DNA from 2 places in the Streptomyces sp. NPDC021115 genome. Region 2 is predicted to be linked to the other one. Evidence: riboswitches for the same ligand, from Rfam matches in the RefSeq annotation. Region 2 holds a riboswitch; the other holds the start of a gene.
The links. A riboswitch is a leader RNA that binds a small molecule or an ion and turns the genes downstream of it on or off. The one in region 2 is predicted to bind S-adenosylmethionine.
Positions count from the first base shown of each region.

Region 1: linked by a shared signal. The riboswitch ahead of thrC (threonine synthase) and the one ahead of ACH4TL_RS26810 (aminotransferase class V-fold PLP-dependent enzyme) in region 2 are both predicted to bind S-adenosylmethionine.

Region 1 covers NZ_JBIRQF010000008.1:250,903-254,461, reverse strand. The annotation lists gene ACH4TL_RS25385 (trehalose-6-phosphate synthase) at 1-838, opposite strand, end outside; gene ACH4TL_RS25380 (glucosyl-3-phosphoglycerate synthase) at 903-1,850, opposite strand; SAM riboswitch class I at 2,038-2,179, shown strand; gene thrC (threonine synthase) at 2,197-3,483, shown strand; gene ACH4TL_RS25370 (MoaD/ThiS family protein) at 3,480-3,559, shown strand, end outside.
Region 2 covers NZ_JBIRQF010000009.1:183,121-186,679, forward strand. The annotation lists gene ACH4TL_RS26800 (cytochrome bc complex cytochrome b subunit) at 1-142, shown strand, start outside; gene trpD (anthranilate phosphoribosyltransferase) at 297-1,376, shown strand; SAM riboswitch class IV at 1,857-1,974, shown strand; gene ACH4TL_RS26810 (aminotransferase class V-fold PLP-dependent enzyme) at 2,127-3,497, shown strand.

The DNA of each region.
Region 1 (3,559 bases), on a different contig from region 2:
CCAGCCGCTCGTCCACGTCGGCCGCGCGCGACCGCTCCCGCAGGAAGTCGGCGTCGGCGCCGAGGCCGTGCACCCCGAGCCGGGTCTCGCGGCCCTCGAAGCGCACGCCGGCCGCGGAGCCGTCGGTGCCCCGGACGATCTCCGCGCCGAGCACCGCCGCACAGCAGTCGGCGAACGCGGCGGCCCACCGCCCGGTGAGGAAGGCGGCGCGGTCGCCGCCGAGGATGCCGCGCAGCACGCCCGCCGCGACGTCGTCCGGCAGCAGCCGGTAGTAGTCCGGGGGCGCCCAGGGCGTATGCGAGAAGTGGCCGATCCGCAGGTCGGGGCGGCGCGCCCGGAGCAGCCCGGGGACCAGCGCCAGGTGGTAGTCCTGCACCAGCACGACCGCGCCCTCGGCCGCCTCCTGGGCGAGCGCGTCGGCGAAGGCCGCGTTGTACGCCTCGTACGCCGCCCACTGGGCGCGGAACTCCGCGTCGAAGACCGGCTCGACGGGGGTCTGGTAGAGCAGGTGGTGGACGAACCACAGCACCGAGTTCGCGACGCCGTTGTACGCGGCGGCGAAGACGTCGGGCGCGATGTCCAGCATCCGGACCTGCTGGCCGCCGGTGTGGTCGGCGGGCAGATGGCCCGCCCGGGCGCGCCGCGCCGCCTCGCGGTCGCCGTCGCCGAGCGCGGCGCACACCCAGACCGCGCCCGCGTCGGGCCCGATCGCGCTCAGCCCGGAGACCAGCCCGCCGCCCCCGCGCTTGGGGGTGAGCGAACCGTCCTCACCCAGCGCGTACGAGACCGGGCCGCGGTTGGACGCGACGAGGATCGGTGCGCTGCGCTCAACGGCCATGTCGCGAGCCTAGCCATCGGGCACCCGGCGCAAACGTACGTACGGTTTGTTCTGCCCGCGAGGGTTACGCCGCGCGCCGCTCCGCGTATTCGGGGATCTCGATCATCGGCGGCCGCTCCTCCGTGTCCACCGCCGTCGTCCGCGGCTCGAAGCCGTTCTCGCCGCGCTCGAACTGGGTCAGCCGCGGCCGCACCAGATGGCCGCGGGCCAGCCGCAGCTGCGCGGTGCGGTAGATCGCCGCGGCCATCCGGCCGAGCGCCTTGCCGTCCTGGTGCCGGTGCTTGCGCACGCCGATGTCGACCTGGGCGAGGGCGTCGAGCCCGACCGTGTGCAGCGCGTCGACGAGCAGGCCCAGCTCGACCCCGTACCCGACGGGGAACGGCAGCCGCTCCAGCAGCGAGCGCCGGGCCGCGTACTCGCCGCCCAGCGGCTGGACGAACCCGGCCAGCTGCGGCCAGTGCAGGTTGAGCAGCGGCCGGGCGACCAGCTCGGTGACCCGGCCGCCCTGGCCCTCGGCCTCCCGCAGCGGCCGGTCGTACATGCCCTTGACCAGCTGCACCCCGGGGTCGGTGAGCAGTGGGCCGACGATCCCGGAGACGAAGCGCGCGTCGAATTCGCGCAGGTCGGCGTCGATGAAGCAGACGATGTCGCCGTCGGTCGCCAGCAGCGACCGCCACAGCACCTCGCCCTTGCCGGGCAGCGCTGGCAGCCGCGGCAGCAGCGCGTCGCGGTGCACCACGGTCGCCCCGGCGGCCGCGGCGACCTCGGCGGTGCGGTCCGTGGAGCCGGAGTCCAGCACCACCAGCTCGTCGACCAGCGGCATGGCCTCGGTCATCAGCTCGCGGCGGATCGCGGCGGCGATCTCGCCGACGGTCGCCTCCTCGTTCAGCGCGGGCAGCACCACACTGACGCTGGTCGCCGCGTGGCGCTTCGCGGCCAGCAGGCGGTCCAGCGGACGGTCGTCGGCCGACCAGGAGCGGCGCTCCAGCCAGCGCTCCACCTCATCCAGCACCTGTTTTGTCTCCCTGCTGTGATCGCCGGTGATGTCGCTCGGCGTGATCGTTGTGATCCATCTCGCGGTTCGGACGGCTGGCTCAACCCTCAGGGCCGTCGGTTACAGTCTTGAACAACGCACGTGACCTCCGTATGTCGGGGCCACGGTGCGGACAAATGCCCCGGGTCCGGCCCGGTGGCCATACCGCTCATCCAGAGGGGCAGAGGGAACGGCCCGTTGAAGCCCCGGCAACCCTCCAGCTGGTCTCGCGTCCTGTAGCGAGGCTCCCAGCTCGGGAAGGTGCCAATTCCGTCTCGTGGCGAAATGCGTCCCGAGGAAGATGAGGAGAAAGGGCCTCGCCTCCATGGCTGTGCAATCTGTCGAAAGCTCAACCACTTCCGCTGCCGCTTTCGGCCCCGCCGTCGCCCTGTCCTGCCGCGAGTGCGGTGAGCGCTTCGACCTCGGCCCGATCTTCGCGTGCGGGTCGTGTTTCGGGCCGCTGGAGGTGGCGTACGAGCTTCCCAGCGGCGACCCGGAGGGGCTGCGCAAGCAGATCGAGGCCGGTCCGGACAACATCTGGCGCTATGCGCCGCTGCTGCCCGTCCCCGCCGACGTGGCCACCCTCCCCAGCCTGAGCCCGGGCTTCACCCAGCTCGTCAAGGCCGACCGGCTCGCCCGTGAGCTGGGCGTGACCGGCGAGCTGCACGTCAAGGACGACTCCGGCAACCCGACCCACTCCTTCAAGGACCGGGTCGTCGCCATCGCCGTCCAGGCGGCCCGCACCTTCGGCTTCACCACCCTGTCCTGCTCCTCCACCGGCAACCTGGCCGGCGCGGTGGGCGCCGCGGCCGCCCGTTCCGGCTTCCGCTCGTGCGTCTTCATCCCGCACGACCTGGAGGCGGGCAAGGTCGTCATGGCCGCCGTCTACGGCGGTGACCTGGTCGGCATCGAGGGCACGTACGACGACGTCAACCGCTTCTGCAGCGAGCTGATCGGCGACCCGGCGGGTGAGGGCTGGGGCTTCGTCAACGTCAACCTGCGGCCGTACTACGGCGAGGGCTCCAAGACCCTGGCGTACGAGATCTGCGAGCAGCTCGGCTGGCGGCTGCCGGATCAGATCGTCATCCCGATCGCCTCCGGCTCCCAGCTCACCAAGATCGACAAGGGGCTCAAGGAGCTGATCAAGCTCGGTCTGGTCGAGGACAAGCCGTACAAGATCTTCGGTGCCCAGGCCGAGGGCTGCTCCCCGGTCTCCGCCGCCTTCAAGGCGGGCCACGACGTGGTGCGCCCGCAGAAGCCGAACACCATCGCCAAGTCGCTGGCCATCGGCAACCCGGCGGACGGCCCGTACGTCCTCGACATCGCGCGCCGCACCGGCGGGGCGGTCGAGGACGTCACCGACGAGCAGGTGGTCGACGCGATCAAGCTGCTCGCCCGCACCGAGGGGATCTTCGCGGAGACCGCGGGCGGCGTGACCGTCGGCGTGACCAAGAAGCTGATCGAGGACGGGCTGCTCGACCCGTCCCTGACGACCGTCGTCCTCAACACCGGCGACGGCCTCAAGACCCTCGACGCGGTGGCCCCCACCACGGGCCCCTCCGCCATCATCCGCCCCACCCTTGACTCGTTCCGAGAGGCTGGCCTCGCATGAGCGTCAACGTCCGAATCCCGACCATCCTGCGTACCTACACCGGCGGCCAGGCCGAGGTCAGTGCCGAGGGCGCGAC
Region 2 (3,559 bases):
GAACGGCGTCCGCCGCAAGGTCACGGCGTCGCAGAAGCTGCGGGCCAGGCTGTCCAAGTCGTACTACGGCAAGGACGCCTTCATCCCGAAGCCGACCTCCGAGGAGTACAAGGAGATCACCAGCGGCCACGGCCACCACTGATCTCTTCTGATCTCTTCCGTCATCTGACGCCACAGACCAGGGCCCCGGCCCGGACCTCACCGTCCGGCCCGGGGCCCTGGCCGTGTGCAGGCCGATAGGCTTGCCCTGATCGAGCGCTGATCCATTTGAGCCAGGCATCATTCAGGAGCGGACCATGGACGTTGTGACCCCAGCCGGAGGCGACAGCACCGCGGCGGCCCGCACCTGGCCGGACGTGCTCAGCGCCCTCCTCGGCGGCCAGGACCTCGGTGCCGACGACACCGCCTGGGCCATGGACCGCATCATGCGCGGCGAGGCCACCGACGCCCAGATCGCCGGGTTCGCGGTCGCGCTGCGGGCCAAGGGCGAGACCGTCGCCGAGCTGTCCGGCCTGGTCCGTGCCATGTACGGGCACGCCAGGACGATCGAGGTCCCCGGGCCGGCCGTCGACATCGTCGGCACCGGCGGCGACCGCGCCAAGACCGTCAACATCTCGACCATGTCCGCCCTGGTGGCCGCCGGCGCGGGCGCGCGCGTGGTCAAGCACGGCAACCGTGCCTCGTCCTCCGCGAGCGGTGCCTCCGACGTCCTGGAGAAGCTCGGCGTCAACCTGGAGCTGAGCCCGGCGCGGGTGGCCGAGATCGCGGAGGAGGCGGGCATCACCATGTGCTTCGCGGTCAAGTTCCACCCGTCGCTGCGGCACGTCGCCGCGGCCCGCCGCGAGCTGGGCATCGCCACCCCGTTCAACTTCCTCGGCCCCCTCACCAACCCGGCCCGGGTCCGCTGCCAGGTCACGGGCGTCGCCGACGCCCGGATGGCCCCGATCATGGCCGGGGTGCTGGCCGAGCGCGGCTCCTCGGCGCTGGTCTTCCGTGGCGACGACGGGCTCGACGAGCTGACCGTGACCGCGACGTCCCAGGTGTGGGTGGTCCGGGACGGTGAGGTCCGCCGCGAGACCTTCGACCCGCGCGACATCGGTTTCGACCTGGCCCCCGTGGAGTCCCTCCGCGGCGCGGACGCCTCCCACAACGCGGATGTCGCGCGGCGCGTCCTGGCGGGCGAGACGGGCCCGGTCCGGGACGCGGTCCTCCTGAACTCGGGCGCCGCCCTGGCCACCCTGGACTGGCACCGCGAGCCCGCCGACACCCCCCTCGCCACCCGCATCGCCGCGGGCGCGGCGAGGGCCGCCGAGTCGATCGACTCGGGCTCGGCCCGGGATGCCCTGGAGCGGTGGGTGCGGGCGAGCAACGCGTAGGCGGTACGGACGCGCGCTGGGTGCGGCCCGGCTGGGGGCCTTTGGGTTTCGTTGCCGGGTGCGGCCCGGTGGCCGGGTTGTGCCCACCCGTTCCTCCCCCAGCTACCGCTGGGAGGTGCCCCCTCCGCGGGACGATTGCCCACAGCCCAGGTCACATGCCCGGCCCCTCGGGGGCCCCTCAGCCCTCGGGTGTACCCCCCGGTTTCCGGGTGTGCTCCCAGCACCTCGGGGCGTCCAGCCTCGGGAGGTACCTCAGCCTCCGGTCGTCCCCCCAGTTTCCGGGCGCACCCCCGGCCATCGGGGTGCCCCCCCCCACCAAGCCCGCCAATCCCTCCGGGGGTACCTTCCAGCCTCTCCGGCGTTTGAGGAGCGGGGTCCGGGGGCGGAGCCCCGGGGTCGGGTAGGGGCGGGGTGGGGAACTTGGCGTCCGGGATGCGGACGGGGGTGGCGGTCGGCCCACGGCATGGCATACTCCTCCCAGGTCACGAGCGACAGCGACTTCGGCCCCGGCCCGCTGTCCGGCAACCCTCCGTCCGTGGCGGGGTGCCCCGGGTGATGACCAGGCCGCTCGCAGCGAGGCGTGCGGCAAGCGCGGACCCCTCGCACTAGGGGTCCTGGTGGTCGAGGGAGTTCTTCCGTGACGCAGCGAATGCGCTAGGGCTGTAGAGCCCGTTCCCCCATGGCTCCGCACAATCTCACCGTGCGTCGAGCGAATTTCGCAGCTCCGCAACCCCTTCGGGAGAATTCGCCATGTCCGTGTGCCCTTCTGCTGTCGCGACCCCCACCCCGCTGCCCGTCCTCGGCAGCGACGTCACCGTGCCCCTGGTCACCGGTGGTGAGGTGACGTACGCCGCGCTCGACTACGCGGCCAGCGCGCCCGCCCTGCGGCGGGTGTGGGACGACGTCGCCGCCTACGCGCCCTACTACGGGAGCGTCCACCGCGGGGCGGGTTATCTGTCGCAGCTGTCGACGGATCTGTTCGAGACGAGCCGCAAGGAGGTCGCTGCGTTCCTCGGGTGCCGCGCGGACGACCAGGTGGTGTTCACCCGGTCGACGACCGACTCGCTCAGCCTGCTGGCCGCCGCGCTGCCGACCGGCACGGAGGTGTTCGTGTTCGAGACCGAGCACCACGCCTCGCTGCTGCCGTGGGAGCAGCGGGAGGACACCCGGGTGACCTACCTGAGCGCGCCGCGCTCGCCGCGCGAGGCGGTGGAGACGCTGGAGAAGGCGCTGGCACAGCGAGAGGGCCGGGACGGCGGCCCGGCGCTGGTGTGCGTGACGGGCGCGTCGAACGTGACGGGCGAGCTGTGGCCGGTGGAGGAGCTGGCCGCGGCGGCCCACGCACACGGCGCCCGCATCGTGCTGGACGCCGCGCAGCTGGCCCCGCACCACCCGGTGGACATCACCGCGTCGGACGTGGACTGGGTGGCGTTCTCGGGCCACAAGCTGTACGCCCCGTTCGGGTCGGGCGTCCTGGCGGGCCGGGCCGACTGGCTGCGCGAGGCGCGGCCGTATCTGGCGGGCGGCGGCGCGAGCCGCAAGGTCGCGCGGCGGGACGACGGCGGGGTGGACGTCGAGTGGCACACCACCGCGGCCCGGCACGAGGCCGGTTCGCCGAACGTGATCGGGGTGTACGCGATCGCCTCGGCGTGCAAGGCGCTGACCGAGGCCGGGTTCGACAACCTGGTGGCCCGGGAGCGCCAGCTGATCGCGAAGGTGCGCGAGGGCTTGGCGGAGGTGCCGGAGGTGCGGCTGCTGTCGCTGTTCGGCGACGACGCGCCGCGCGTGGGCGTGCTGTCGTTCGTCGTGGAGGGCTGGAACAGCTCACACTTCGCGGCGGCGCTGTCCGCGGAGTACGGGATCGGCGTACGGGACGGGCTGTTCTGCGCGCATCCGCTGCTGCGGACCCTGCTGGACAGCGAGCCGGGCGACCCGGGGGAGTGCGGCGCGCCCGAGGCCGCCCCGGGCGAGCGCTCCCTGAACGCGATCCGCGTCAGCTTCGGCGCCGGCACCCCGGACGAGCATGTGGAGCGCTTCGTCCGGGCGGTGAAGGAGCTGGTCCGGGACGGCGCGCGGTGGGAGTACCGCACGGAGGACGGCCGCTGCGTGCCCGTGCGCTAGGGGGTGTCTTGCCGATCATGCCGGGCTCCCGACGCCTGGCACGGCACCTCGCGGCCCCGCGC